DNA from 4 places in the Aeromonas sp. HMWF016 genome. Region 3 is predicted to be linked to each of the others. Evidence: riboswitches for the same ligand, from Rfam matches in the RefSeq annotation. Region 3 holds a riboswitch; each other region holds the start of a gene.
What was found. A riboswitch is a leader RNA that binds a small molecule or an ion and turns the genes downstream of it on or off. The one in region 3 is predicted to bind cyclic di-GMP.
Positions count from the first base shown of each region.

Region 1: another riboswitch for cyclic di-GMP. It lies ahead of AACS24_RS19985 (glycosyl hydrolase family 18 protein); the one in region 3 lies ahead of gbpA (N-acetylglucosamine-binding protein GbpA).
Region 2: another riboswitch for cyclic di-GMP. It lies ahead of AACS24_RS20030 (glycosyl hydrolase family 18 protein); the one in region 3 lies ahead of gbpA (N-acetylglucosamine-binding protein GbpA).
Region 4: another riboswitch for cyclic di-GMP. It lies ahead of lafK (lateral flagellar response regulator transcription factor LafK); the one in region 3 lies ahead of gbpA (N-acetylglucosamine-binding protein GbpA).

Region 1 is NZ_CAWNWX010000114.1:79,254-82,954, reverse strand. It holds gene AACS24_RS19990 (ExeM/NucH family extracellular endonuclease) at 1-689, opposite strand, end outside; cyclic di-GMP riboswitch class I at 985-1,073, shown strand; gene AACS24_RS19985 (glycosyl hydrolase family 18 protein) at 1,190-3,701, shown strand, end outside.
Region 2 is NZ_CAWNWX010000114.1:91,630-95,330, reverse strand. It holds gene AACS24_RS20035 (hybrid sensor histidine kinase/response regulator) at 1-1,376, shown strand, start outside; cyclic di-GMP riboswitch class I at 1,577-1,664, shown strand; gene AACS24_RS20030 (glycosyl hydrolase family 18 protein) at 1,771-3,701, shown strand, end outside.
Region 3 is NZ_CAWNWX010000035.1:41,394-45,094, reverse strand. It holds gene AACS24_RS05095 (methyl-accepting chemotaxis protein) at 1-1,592, shown strand, start outside; cyclic di-GMP riboswitch class I at 1,857-1,942, shown strand; gene gbpA (N-acetylglucosamine-binding protein GbpA) at 2,008-3,429, shown strand; gene AACS24_RS05085 (transporter substrate-binding domain-containing protein) at 3,598-3,701, opposite strand, start outside.
Region 4 is NZ_CAWNWX010000082.1:128,456-132,156, reverse strand. It holds gene lfhA (lateral flagellar biosynthesis protein LfhA) at 1-820, shown strand, start outside; cyclic di-GMP riboswitch class I at 1,018-1,105, shown strand; gene lafK (lateral flagellar response regulator transcription factor LafK) at 1,355-2,617, shown strand; gene lfiE (lateral flagellar hook-basal body complex protein LfiE) at 2,629-2,955, shown strand; gene fliFL (lateral flagellar M-ring protein FliFL) at 2,973-3,701, shown strand, end outside.

The DNA.
Region 1 (3,701 bases), on a different contig from region 3:
CTGCTGGCAACATGGATCTGGGTCGGCTTGAGCAGTGGCGCCTTGTGGGAGAGCTCGACGTTGTTGCGATAAACCTTGTAGTCGAAACCGTAGTTGCGGGTCAGGTGGAGATCGCTGCTGCTGTCGAGCCGTACCCGCATCCCTTCGTGGCGATTGAGCGCCTGCGCCAGCGTCTCCCCTTCATTGACCTGCAATACGCTGGTTGGCACCGTCAGCCCCTGCGCTGTGACCTGCAGGCGGGCCTTGTTGGCCTCGAAGGTGGGTTTGAGCTGGGTGCCGCCGTAGTACTCCTCGACCCTGGCTTCGAGGCAAACTTCTGCCCCCGGTTTGAGGGTCGGGTAGTTGGCCGCAAGTTTGCTGTCATTGAGATAGACGAAGATGCCATCCGAGGTGGCCGGGTTGCCATCTCCCGCCGGATCAGTCAGATAGAAGCCTTTGGTCAGGCTCTGGCCGAGGGTGGTGACGACACCGCGTACCATGAAGGTACCCGGACTGATTTTTCCCGTAATGTTGCCGTTTTTATCGGTCACCGTGTCGGTAGCAAATGGGCTCCCTGATCCTGTTCCCTGAATGGTCGGGATCGGGGTGAGTTGCGCCGGATCTGCGGGGCAGACGAAGGCGGCGTGGGCGCCGGGGGCAGTGAGGGCCAGCCCCACGGCCAGCGACAGCAGGGTGCGAGTACCTTTCATAAGAGTTCCTTTTTTATTTTTGCCAGTGTTTCCATAGTCCTGGTCGTTGACCAAGGGCGCGCATTGTCACATTTCTGGCATGTCACACCAGTGAGCCAACGCACATTATAGGGATACAAATGAGCTCGCGTTGGTGTTTTTTGACTTGGCTAACACTTTGAAATTACTGACAAAATACTTAACTGCTGTCGTGGTGGGAAAGTGTGATCCTGCTGGCAACCACATATTTTTCTCCGAGAATGAAGATTGAGACTCGGCTGCATGCTTTCTATACTCGGTTTGTTCCTCACGGAACCCAGGTAAAGGGCAAACCGGTTGAAATGCCGGGACGCAATACCTCCGGTCTTTCGATCAGATAATGATCCAGATAGCGGGGTTTCCCTGGGTGAAGAGGCAGTGTGCGGCAAGTCCATGGCCGGTAGTCTCCCTCCCTTCATGCAGGTTGCGCTTGTGCTTTGCCTTGGTCACCAATGCCAAGACAAAACAAGGAAGATAACAATATGCAACAGTTCCTGAGGCCCAGCCGGCTTGCCGTGCTGGTGGCCATCTCTGCCATGCCCGCCTGGGCGCAGGCAGCCTATCCTGCCTACAAGGCCGGTACCGCCTACAAAGCCGGTGACATCGTCAGCAATGCCGGCGCCCTCTATGAATGCAAAGAGTTCCCCTACTCGGGCTGGTGCGGGGCATCACCCTATCACTATGAACCCGGTGTCGGTGTGGTCTGGGCGGATGCCTGGAAGCTCTACGGCGGCGAAGTACCGCCACCGGCGCTCGGTGTGGCCGTCAGCTCGCCGGCTGCCGGTGCCAGCTTCAACGAAGGGGCCAGCGTGGCGCTGGCGGTGACCCTGAGTGGCCCGGTCACTGCGCTGGCCCGGGTGGAATACCTTATCGACGGCAAACTCGCGGCCACGGCCAGCGCCTCGCCCTGGGGCGCCAGCTGGAGTGCCGCAGGCGTTGGGGCTCACGCCCTGAAAGCGCGGGCGCTGGATAAGGATGGCAAGGTACTGAGCGAGGCGGATTCGAGCTTCAACGTTGCCGCCGTGGTAGCACCAGAGGCGCCCAAGGTGAGCATCAGCAGCCCGGCCAGTGGTGCCAAGGTAACGCTGGGTCGCAGCGTGGCGGTGAGCGGCAACGTCACTGATGCCAACAACGATGTGGCCAAAGTCGAGCTGTTTGTCGATGGCAAGAAGGTAGGGGAAGACAATGCCGCCCCCTGGCAGGTCAACTGGACGCCCGATGCCAAAGGCAGTGCCTCCCTCAAGCTGGTTGCCACTGACAAGAGCAATCTGGTAGGCGAGTCAGCGGCAGTGAGCGTCACTGTCGAGGAGGCCGCACTGCCGCCGTCCGGCGGCAACCTCTCCTGCGATATCCGCCAGATCTACCGCCCGGATGGCTACGAGTGCATGGGTGATGACCATGCTCGCCGGGTCATCGGCTACTTCACCTCCTGGCGCACCGGCAAGAATGGCCTGCCCGCCTATCTGGTGAGCGATATCCCCTGGAGCAAGATCACCCACATCAACTACGCCTTCGCAGCGGTGGACGAGCAGAGCCACACCATCAAGGTGGATGACTCGGCGACCAAGATGACCTGGGATGGCGTGCCGGGTGCCGAGATGGATCCGGAGTTCGCCTACAAGGGCCACTTCAACCTGCTGTCGAAGTTCAAGAAGCAGTATCCGGACGTGAAGACCCTGATCTCAGTCGGGGGCTGGGCCGATACGCGCGGCTTCTACACCGCCACCACCAAGGGCGATTGCTCGGTCAATACCGACGGCATCAATGCGCTTGCCAGCTCGGCGGTGAGCTTTATCCGTCAGTACGGTTTTGACGGGGTCGATATCGACTACGAATACCCCACCTCCATGAAGGATGCGGGCAACCCCAACGACTTCCCGCTCTCCAACCAGTGCCGCGGCAAGCTGTTTGCCAACTACAAGGTGATGATGCAAACCCTGCGCAGCAAGCTGGATACGGCGGGCAGCGAGGATGGCCGCAAGTACATGCTGACCATCGCCTCGCCGGCTTCGGCTTATCTGCTGCGCGGCATGGAGAACTTCCAGGTCACCCAGTACCTCGACTACGTCAACCTGATGACCTACGACTTCCACGGTGCCTGGAACCACTTTGTCGGTCACAACGCCGCCCTGTTTGACAATAAGGCGGATGCCGAACTTGCCCACTGGGGCGTTTATACCCAGAGCCAGTTTGGCGGTATCGGCTACCTCAACGCGGCCTGGTCTGCCCACTACTTCCGTGGCGCATTGGCGGCCGGCAAGATCAACGTGGGCGTGCCTTACTACACCCGTGGTTGGCAGGGGGTCAGCGGTGGCACTCACGGTCTGGGTGGCAAGGCAGCACTGCCGAGCCAGAGCGATTGTCAGCCGGGTACCGGTGGCGGCACTATTCCGTGCGGTAACGGTGCGGTCGGTATCGACAACATCTGGCACGATCTGGACAAGAACGGCAAGGAGATCGGCGGTGGCGCCGTCCCCATGTGGCATGCCAAGAACCTGGAGCACGCAGCCGATTTGGGGATCACCACCATGCCGAGCTACGGTCAGGCCTGGGGTCTGGATCCCAACAATCCGGCCCACGTGATGCAGGGCAAGTATGTCCGTTACTACGACGACAAGGCCCATGCCCCCTGGCTGTGGAACGAAGAGAAGAAGGTGTTTCTCTCCACCGAGGATGAGGAGTCCATGGGTCACAAGCTTGACTACATCGTCAATCGTGGTCTGGGTGGCGTGATGTTCTGGGAGATGGCGGGTGACTACGCCTACGATCCGGTGAAAAAAGAGTACGGCATGGGGGATACCCTGACCACGCTCGCCTACGACAAGTTCGCTAAGGCGACCAAGTACAACACCAAGCAGAACGATCTGGCGGCTCCGGCGGCCCAGCTCGACATCGCGGTGAGCCTCTCCGGTTTCAAGGAGGGTGATTCCAACTATCCGATCAACCCGACCCTGAAGCTCACCAACAACTCGACCCAGACCATTCCGGGCGGCG
Region 2 (3,701 bases), on a different contig from region 3:
AGCATGTGGCGCGCCGGGTCGCTTTTATGAAACGGGGCAGTGCCCATATCTCGGCGCGGGAACGTCCCGATGGGCGGGTGATCGAGATGCAGGGCAATCCCATGCCGGCAGGCGGTTTTGTCATGACCTTTACCGATATCACGCCATTCCGTGATGCCGAGCGGGTGCTGCGCGAAGCGAACGAACATCTGGAGGCGCGGGTCGCCGAGCGTACCCGCGAGCTCTCCGAGCTCAACCGCCAGCTGCTGCTGGTCAACCAGCAGGTGGAGCGGGCCAATCAATCCAAGAGCCGTTTTCTGGCTGCGGTCAGCCACGATCTGACCCAACCCCTCAATGCGGCCAAGCTCTTTACCTCCTCCCTGCTGGAGATGCTGCCTGCCGAAGAGGAGCCAGCCCGGATCGCCCGCCATATCGACGATGCGCTGGGGGCGACCGAGGATCTCATCAGCGATCTGCTCGATATCTCGCGCCTTGAGGCGGGCAAGTTCAAGGCCAAGAAACTCGACTTCGCTCTGCACGATCTGTTCGACAACCTGAAGGCGGAGTTCGGGGTACTGGCACAGGCGGGGGGGATCCACTTCTCGGTGGTGGAGAGCAAGCTGGCGGTGCACAGCGATGTGCGGCTGCTGCGGCGGGTGCTGCAGAACTTCCTCACCAACGCGTTTCGCTACAACCCGGGCGGTCGGGTGTTGCTCGGCTGTCGCAGGCTGGGGAGCAAGATCCGCATCGAAGTGTGGGACAACGGCCCCGGCATTCCGCAAGACAAGCAGGAGGCGATCTTCGATGAGTTCTCCCGCCTCGATCACTCCCGCACCGCCAAGGAGCAAGGTCTGGGTCTGGGGCTCGCCATTGCCCGCGGCATCTCGCTGGTGTTGGGTCACCAGCTCACATTGCAGAGCTGGCCGGGCAAGGGATCGGTCTTTGCGGTGACACTCAATCTGGCCACCCGGCCGGTCACGGCCCATCAGCTGGCGGCGCCAGTGGTGCGTGACAGCCAGCTGGAGGGGGTCAGAGTGCTCTGCATCGACAACGAACGGGATATTCTGATCGCCATGAGCACCCTGCTCGGACGTTGGGGCTGCGAGGTGCGCTGCGCCGTTGATCTGGTCGATGCCGAGGCGCTGGTGGCAGAAGGGTTTGTGCCGCGATTGGTGCTCTCGGACTATCACCTCGACGACGGCAAGACCGGGCTGGAGGCCATTGCCGCGCTGCAGCAGGCGTGTGGTGACGAGCTGGGGGGCATCATCATCAGCGCCGATCGCAAGAGCGAGTTGCAGGCGCAGATCCGCGAGCGGGGATACGGCTACATCAGCAAGCCGGTCAAACCGCTCAAGCTGCGCGCCTTGATGAACAGCTTGTTGTTGCCGGTGCAGTGAGCCAGCTCACAAAATTAATCAAATGCTCGAGGGAGGGGAGTGGCGCGAAAGGGGAAGGATAGAGGCTGATGTCAGAATAATCCTCACCATATCGAGCCAGTTCCCCTGAAACGAGTCCCATCACCTGTCATTTTTACTAGGTAGCACTTCGCAAATCGCCCCCCTATAGTCGGTGTGCGATTTTTCTTGTCGCGAATGAAGTGTGTTAAGGGCAAACCGGTCGAAAGGCCGGGACGCAAAGCTTCCGGTCTAAGGGTCAGCAGTACCTAAGATAGCGGGGCCACCACAGGTTGTTGCGCTCCTTTTGCCAAGGAGGAGCACTGCTGTCTGCGTTACCTGTCAGGCGCGTCGCCCTTTTCGTTGCAAACAATAACGAAATAGGGAAATACAACAAATGCCAAGTCCAAAACCAACCATGCTGGCCCTTGCGGTCGGTCTTTTCTGTACCTCTGCCGCCTATGCGGCTGCGCCCGGTAAACCCACTATCGGCTGGGGCCCCACCAAGTTCGCCATTGTCGAAGTCGATCAGGCGGCAACCTCCTACAACAATCTGGTCAAAGTGAAAGATGCCGCCGATGTGGAGGTGAGCTGGAACCTCTGGAGCGGTGACGTTGGCCAGACCGCCAAGGTGCTGCTCGATGGCAAGGAGGTGTGGTCAGGCCCCGCCGCCGCGGCAGGCACCGCCAAATTCAAGGTGAACAAGGGGGGCCGCTACCAGATGCAGGTGGCCCTATGCAATGCCGATGGCTGCACTCTCTCCGACAAGAAGGAGATAGTGGTCGCCGATACCGACGGCAGCCACCTGGCGCCGCTCAAGGCTGCGCTGCAGGAGAACAACAAGCCCTACGCCAACAAGTCCGGCAAGGTGGTCGGCACCTACTACGTGGAGTGGGGCGTCTACGGGCGCAAGTTCACCGTGGACAAGATCCCGGCCCAGAACCTGACTCACATCCTCTACGGCTTTACCCCCATCTGCGGCGGGGATGGCATCAATGACAGCCTCAAGGAGATCGAGAACGGCAACAGCTTCCAGGCACTGCAGAGAGCCTGTGCCGGCCGGGCCGACTTCAAGGTGGCGATCCACGATCCCTGGGCTGCCGTCCAGATGCCGCAAAGCGGCCTGACCGCCTATGACGAGCCCTACAAGGGCAACTTCGGCGCCCTGATGGCGCTCAAGCAGGCCTACCCCGACCTCAAGATCCTCCCCTCTGTCGGCGGCTGGACCCTCTCCGATCCCTTCTACTTCCTCGGCGACAAGAGCAAGCGCGATACCTTCGTCGCCTCGGTCAAAGAGTTCCTGCAGACCTGGAAATTCTTCGATGGCGTGGACATCGACTGGGAGTATCCGGGCGGACAGGGCGCCAACCCGAAACTGGGCAGCCCGAGCGATGGCGCAACCTATGTGACCCTGATGAAGGAGCTGCGCGCCATGCTCGACGAGCTGGAATCGCAGACTGGTCGCAAGTATGAGCTCACCTCCGCTGTCGGCGCCGGTTACGACAAGATTGAAGATGTCGATTACCGCGCGGTCCAGCAGTACATGAGCCACATCTTCATGATGACCTATGACTACAACGGCGCCTGGAGCAATACCGAGCTGGGTCACCAGACCAACCTCTACGCGGCGAGCTGGGATCCCAACACCAAGTACACCACCGACAAAGCGGTCAACCTGATGCTGGCGCAAGGGGTTGACCCCGGCAAGCTGGTGGTCGGTGCCGCCATGTATGGCCGTGGCTGGACTGGCGTGAGCGGCTATCAGGGCAACAACCCCTTCACCGGCAAGGCGACCGGCAAGGTGAAAGGCACCTGGGAGGATGGCGTGGTCGATTACCGTGACATCGTCAACAACCGCATGGGCAGCGGCTGGGAGAAGAGCTACGACGATGTGGCCGAGGCTCCCTATCTGTTCAAGGCTTCGACCGGCGATCTCATCACCTATGACAACGACCGCTCGGTCAAGGCCAAGGGGCAGTATGTGCTGGCCAACAAGCTGGGTGGCCTCTTCTCCTGGGAGATCGATGCCGACAACGGCGACATCCTCAATGCCATGCACGAGGGATTGGGTCACGGCGAGGGAACCACTCCGCCAGCCAACAAGCCGCCGGTGGCCAACGCGGGCAGCGATCTGAGTGTCACCGGCCCGACCGAGGTGACGCTGAACGGCTCCGCGTCTCACGACCCGGAAAATGGCGCTCTCACCTATAGCTGGAAGCAGGTCTCTGGCCCACAGGCTGCTCTGCTGGATGCCACTCAGGCCAAGGCCCGTGTGGTGCTGGACGCCGTGTCCGCCGACATCAATCTGGTGTTCGAGCTGGCAGTGAC
Region 3 (3,701 bases):
CCGCCAACGCACTCCAGCGCAATCTGATGAGTGAACGGGAAGCGCGACTCAATGCCGTGCTGGGACAGGCCATGAGCCAGATCCAGTTTCTGGCCAGCACCCTGCCGGCAGAGCAGGCACAGCAGGAAGCGCGCAAGCTGCTGACCAACATGCGCTTTGATGGCAACAACTATTTGTTCGTCATCGATGAGAGCCGCAAGATGCTGGTGCATCCCATCCGGCCCGAGCTGGTCGGCCAGACCATGGGAGAAGGTTCGGGCGCCACCGCAGGGCAGTTCTGGTTCCAGATGGTCGACATCGCCCGTGGTGGCAAGCAGGGAACCCTGCAATATATCTGGACCGGCCCGTCCGGGGAAACCGCTGACAAGCTCTCCATGGTCTCTGGCTATCAACCCTGGGGCTGGATCCTCGGCACCGGCATGCTGCTGCAGGACATCCACCAGACCATATGGGCCCAATACATGAAGATGGGCAGTGCCACCGCCATCGTCATTGTGCTGATGGGACTGCTGGGCTGGCGCATCACCCGCTCCATCGTCTCCCCGCTCAACCAGATCAATCACGCCATGCAGCGGGTCGCCAGGGGCGATCTGGTGGTTACCATTCCGGTGCAGGGCAAGGATGAGCTGGGCATGGTGGCACGCTGCACCAACCAGAGTCTCGATGCCATCCGCCACGCGCTGCTGGAGGCAAGCCAGGGGGCCCGCAACGTGGCCGATGCCGCTCTGCGCATCGCCGCCTCCGCCGAGCAGACCAATCAGGCGGTCACCAACCAGCGGGATCAGCTGGCCCAGCTCGCCACCGCGATGAACGAGATGAGTACCACCATCTCTGACGTAGCGGGCCATGCCGAGAACACAGCGCGCGACACCCAGGAAGCAACCGGCGAGGCCGGCCTCGGCAACCGGGATGTGCACGCCAGCGTGAACGGTATCAAGGCGCTCGCCAGCGAAGTGGAGCAGGCGACCCAACAGGTCAATCAGCTGAAAGAGGGGGTCATGCAGATCGGCGAGGTGACGGCTGTCATCAGTGCCATCTCGGATCAGACCAACCTGCTGGCCCTCAACGCCGCCATCGAGGCAGCCCGCGCCGGCGAGCAGGGCCGTGGTTTTGCCGTGGTAGCCGACGAGGTGCGCCAACTGGCCAGCCGCACTCGCCAGTCCACCGAGGAGATCCAGAGCACCATTGCCCAGTTGCAACAACGTGCAGTTAGCGCTGCCAATGCCATGGATGCCAGCCGCAAGCTGGCGGAGAGCAGCGTCGATCAATCCCAACAGGCGGGCCAGGATCTCACCCTGATCGTCAACCACATCCAGCATGTGAGCGACATGGCGACCCAGATCGCCACCGCCGCCGAGCAGCAGAGCATGGTGGCGGAGGATATGAACCGCAACGTCAGCGGCATCAACGACTCGGCGCTGGAAATGTCACAGTCGGCATCGCAACTGGCGCAGGAGAGCGAGCTGCTGGCCGGTCTCTCCCGCAGCCTGGATGAGCGGCTTGCGGTGTTCAAACTGGGCAAGGAGTCCTCCACTGCGCCGATGATGGCCCCCGTATCTCCCCCCTCCGGCGAGCAGCGCGCCCGTCATTGATGGCGTCAACCCGTGTCGCCTTGTCACCCAACCTGCCAGCTCAGCTGGCAGGTTTTTTTACGCCGACAACACGCAAGAAGCATGCACCTTATCGGCATATTCAACGGCATTCGACGCCATTCATAAATAAGATAACAATTTAAAAACAGTCAGTTAGAATGATTCATGTGCCGTTGAACGGTGCATTTAAACATTTAACTTCAAATAATTAATCAATGCGGTACACAATGCTGATGGCCAAACATTTGGCCCATCAGTAACCATCTAGTCATTTGGCAAACTGACCGAAAGGTCGGGACGCAAAGCCTCCGGTCTACAGACGTTTTGTCCAGGATAGCGGGGTTGCCACACGCAAGTGTGCATCGGGGAACTCCCCGGCCAACTGACTGCCCACATCTATCGAACAGAGGAATGTATGGCAGCAAAAATCCAACTCAATCACATCGCAGCGGTGCTGGCACTGCTGACCAGCGGCAGCGCCCTGGCTCATGGCTACATCAGCCAGCCCGAGAGCCGCAACTACCTGTGCAAAACCGGCGGCAACAGCCAGTGTGGCGGCGTGCAGTGGGAGCCCCAGAGCGTGGAGGGCCCCTCAGGCTTCCCGCAAACCGGCCCGCAGGATGGTCAAATCGCTTCGGCGGGCAGCCCGCGCTGGAGCGAGCTGAACATCCAGACCAGCGATCGCTGGACCAAGCGTGACGTGCAGGCAGGCCCCTTCGCCATCAGCTGGACCTTCACCGCCAACCACGTCACCCGCAACTGGCGCTACTACCTCACCAAGCAGGACTGGAACCCCAACCAGCCGCTCACCCGCGCCTCGTTCGACCTGACCCCCTTCTGCGTCATCGACGGCAACATGGTGCAGCCGCCCAAGCAGGTAACCCACAACTGTATCCTGCCGGAGCGCACCGGTTATCAAGTGATCCTCGGCGTGTGGGAAGTAGGCGACACCAGCAACAGCTTCTACAACATCATCGATGCCAAGTTCAAAGATGGCAGCCAGCCGCCGCTGGAGTGGAGCCAGGCAGGCACCATCTACCCCTCCATCGACCTCGCGGTGGGTGACAAGGCGATGACCCGGGTATTCGATGCCAACGGCGAGCGCCCCGAGTTGCAGACCGTGCTGACCATAACCACAGCCGAGCAGGGCCAGAAGAACAGCTGGGCCCACGCACTCGCCAGCAAGATCAACGCCGAGCAGAGCCTGATCCACGCCGGCCAGCAAGGAGCCGATGGCCAGTTCAATCCGGTCTACGGTATGAACCCCGTCTATCTGAAGCGAGACAGCAAGCTGGAACGGGTCGAGATTGACCTGCAACAGCTGCAACCGCCGGTGGTGGACAGCATCAGCGTCAGCGGTCTGGCCAGCGACTATGTGCTGGACAACGGCAAGGCAACCCTCGATTTCACCGTCACCGCGCAGGGCGATCTGGCCGTCACCAACACCCTTTATGACCATGGCGGCGTTGCCAAGGGTGAAAGCAGTGCCGACATCAAGGAGAGCAGCCACACCTTCACCATGGCGCTGGAAGGGCTCAAGGCAGGTCACCACCAGCTGGTGATCAAGGCCACCCCGAAAGCGGGTGGCGAGACCATCCAGCAGACCATGGATCTGATGTTCAAGGAGCAGAGCAGCGGCGAATACGACTTCGTCTTCCCGAACTCGCTCAAATCCTATGCCGCCGGCACCAAGGTGCAGCAGCCGAAAAATGGCAAGGTCTATCAGTGCAAGCCCTTCCCCTACAGCGGCTACTGCCAGCAGTGGACCACCACCGCTACCCAGTACGAGCCGGGCATCGGCTCCCACTGGCAGATGGCGTGGGATGAAGTGCACTAATCCACGCTTGGGCACATAAAAAAGGGCGTCCTCTCTAGCAGGGGACGCCCGGAAAAATCAAACCTTACGGTTTGCATACCAACGGAACCAAGACCTCACTCTTCACTTACTTCACTTACTTCACTTACTTCACACACTCAACACACTCTTCGAAACAGGGTTGGTCCATTAACCCTGCCATTTTCCTCCTTCGACGATGACATCATTCGGATCGGTATCAGGGCTCAGCTTGTCACGCACATACTGGTCATAGAGTTTCAGCAGGTACTTCT
Region 4 (3,701 bases), on a different contig from region 3:
GGCGTCCGGCAATGTCGATTGTCAGCGTCTGATGGCCATCAGCAGCGGCGAGACCTATGGCTCGCTGGATGGCGAGCTGACCCAGGATCCTGCATATGGCATGAGCGCAGTCTGGATTTCACCGGAAAACAAGGCCAAGGCATTGAATCTTGGCTATTCGGTGGTGGATTCGGCAACGGTGATTGCGACCCATGCCAGCAAGCTGCTGCGTGAGCAGCTTGATGCCCTCTTTGGCCATGACGAGGTGGGCAAGCTGGGGCAACATCTTGCGGCCCAGTCGCCCCGTCTGGCGGAAGAGCTCAATCTGGCCCTGACCCAGATGCAGCAGTTGCGAGTTTTTCGGCAATTGCTAAAGGAACAGGTCAGCCTGACGGATATACGCACGGTGGCGACGACCCTGCTCGATGCCAGCGAGCTGACCAAGGATCCCGTGCTGCTTGCTTCCGATGTTCGTTGTGCCTTGAAGCGCCAGATTGTGAGACAGGCGATCGGTAGCCGTGATGTGCTTGCCACCTTCACGCTCGATGACCGTCTTGAGCAGACCCTGCTGGCGGCTATGAACCAGTCGCAGCAGCAGGGGAAAATCCAGCTGGACAGTTTTCCGGTTGATCCGCAACTGCTGGCACAGCTGCAGCAAAATATGCCGCTGGTTAAAGAGCAGCTGCAGCAGCAAGGATATGCCCCGGTACTGGTCGTGATGCCACAACTTAGACCCTTGATCGCGCGTTATGCCCGATCTTTTGCAAAAGGTCTCAAAGTGCTCTCATATAATGAAATACCGGAAGAGTTGAGAGTGGAGGTTATTGGTACGCTAGGCTGAAACAGGGCTGCCATGTTAATAGGCAAATGGGAAGAATATATTCCGCCTATCTACTTGAATTGTAATTGTAAGCCGTTATGATGTGACTGTTTTTGACGCATTTGGTCGTCAAAGATAAATAACAAATATAAAAATTCGCATGTGTCACTCAGCAGTCACCACTAATTTGGTGCTGTCTTGTCCAAATACGGGCAGTCGCATGAAAAAGGCAAACTGAACTGAAAAGTCAGGACGCAAAGCCTCCGGTCTAAAAGCAGGAATGCTCATGATAGCGGGGTTGCCAAGGCCATTGTTACCGCCTTGATATAACACTGGTTTGATGCAGGTGCTCGTTAGAAGTGCCTGCGTACCTGTGCGTCTTTTATTTCGGCATTTCAGTTCTGTTGATTGTTTTATCCACAATCACGGGTTCGGGTTCATATGCTTTCGGATGTATCTATCAAAAAAAGCTCAAGACCAGCCAGTCTTGGGAAAGATCCCCATTTATTGTTAATCAGCTCATCTATGGTCGATGGGAACGATATTGAAGGAATATTGGCTGCACAGGGATATGCTGTTTCCCGCTGTGACTCTATTCGCAAGTCGAGATTAATTCTCGGCAGTCGTTCCGTTGATTTAATCCTGCTCGATATGGATCTCATGACCGAAGTAGGTCCTCAATTGGTGCATGATTTTAGCGGCATTGATTGCGTGATTCTGGTTAATGAGCGTCAGGCCTATCTTGCGGCAGAAGCGATGCGAGCCGGTGCCATTGACTACATCATCAAGCCCTTCGGGGGGCAGCAGATGCTGGATGTGGTGAAGGGCGCACTGCGTCTGCGGCAGGCCATTCCAGACCTGATCGCGGTCTCGACCATGAGCCTGCAAGTGTTGCAGCTTGCCCGCCGGGCAGCCAAAACGGCTGCCACCATTCTTATCGGCGGTGAGTCGGGAACGGGCAAGGAGCGTCTGGCGCGTTACATCCACGAGATGTCCAGCCGTGCTCACAAGCCGTTTGTCGCCATCAACTGCGCCGCTATTCCCGAGTCCATGCTCGAATCCATTCTGTTTGGCCACAACAAGGGGGCCTTCACCGGTGCGACGGGTTCGCAGCCCGGCAAGTTCGAGCAGGCGCAGGGCGGAACCCTGATGCTCGACGAAATCTCCGAGTTGCCCCTGTCACTGCAGGCGAAGTTGTTGCGAGTTTTGCAGGAGCGTGAGGTGGAGCGCCTCGGTAGCCATCAGACCATCGCGCTGGATGTGCGGATCATCGCCGCCAGCAACAAGGATCTGCGTAATCTGGTGGCTGCCGGCCAGTTCAGGGAAGATCTCTTCTATCGCCTCGATGTGTTGCCGATGAACTGGCCGGCACTGCGCGAGCGTCCTGATGACATATTGCCGCTGGCTGAATATTTCATCGAACGCTATGCGCCTCAGCAGGGATATCGCCTGAGCGAGAGTGCCCGCAAGCAACTGCTGGCTTATCAGTGGCCGGGCAACGTCAGGGAGCTGGATAACGTCATTCAACGTTCATTAATCATGGCTCGCGGATTGCATATTCAAGCGGTCGATTTGATGCTGCCCAGCTATGTCGCGGAACCCGAACATGAATTGGCGGAAGTCCTTTCCGCCCCGGAAGGGTTGAGCGAGACGCGTCGGCACGCAGAATTTCAATTTGTACTAGAGACCTTGCGCCGCTTCCGTGGCCATCGTACCCGCACGGCAGAAGCGCTCGGGATGACCACCCGGGCTCTGAGATACAAGCTGGCGGCGATGCGTGAGCAGGGCATTGATATCGAGCAGCAGCTTCAAAACTAAGGGATAACGGCGTGAAGATTGAAATGATGTCATCACAGGCAACGCTTTTGCAGCAGATGCAGGAGATGCAACGAGTTGCCACTCAGGCTCCTTCCATCGAATCCAACGATCTCTCAAATGTGTCATTCAGCGACGCCATGCGCGACGTTGTCGGCAGAGTCAACGAACAGCAGAACATGGCTTCAGCCATGATGACGGCTGTTGATGCCGGCCAGAGCGATGATCTGGTCGGGGCTATGGTGGCCAGTCAGAAAGCGGGTCTCAGCTTTTCAGCCCTGATGCAGGTGCGCAACAAGCTGATGACCGGTTTTGACGACATTATGCGCATGCCGCTCTGAGGTAAGTGATGACTGAACTGGTAACGTCCCCGCAAGGGGCTTCGGATTCCTTCAGAACACGCGTGCAGGAGGGCCTTCGCAACTGGCGCAGCCTCTCCCGTGACAATAAATCGATCCTGACCATTGCCCTGCTGGCTGCCATCGTTGCCGGCACAATCGTCGTCATTCTGTGGACGTCCAGCAAAAACTACGTCCCCCTGTACGGCAAGCAGGAGCTCTACGATACCGCCAACATCATGGAGATGCTGGAGAAGGAGCAGGTGCCGTTCCGGCTGGAGAAGAGCTCTGGCCAGATCCTGGTGCCGGAGAATCAGCTGGCCCATGTTCGTATGGCCTTGGCGGCCAGAGGGGTGAGAGCGGCCATGCCGGCGGGTCTGGAGGGGCTGGACAATGTCACCGGCCTCGGCACCAGTGAGTTTATGGAGGGGGCCCGTTATCGCCACGCGCTGGAAGGCGAACTGGCGCGCACCATCATTTCGCTGGATGCGGTGCGCAGTGCCCGCGTCCATCTCGCCATTCCCAAACGCACTCTCTTTGTCGGTCGTGACGAGGAGAAACCGAGTGCATCCGTCATGCTCGATCTGCAACCTGGGCAGGCCATGGAGCCCGGCCAGGTCGAGGCCATTGCCAACCTGGTGGCAGGCAGTATCTCTGGCATGAAACCGGGGGCGGTCACTATTGTCGATCAGGCTGGCCAGCTGCTGAGTTCCGAACTCGGTGACAAGGCCGGTTTTGGCAAGCAGAGC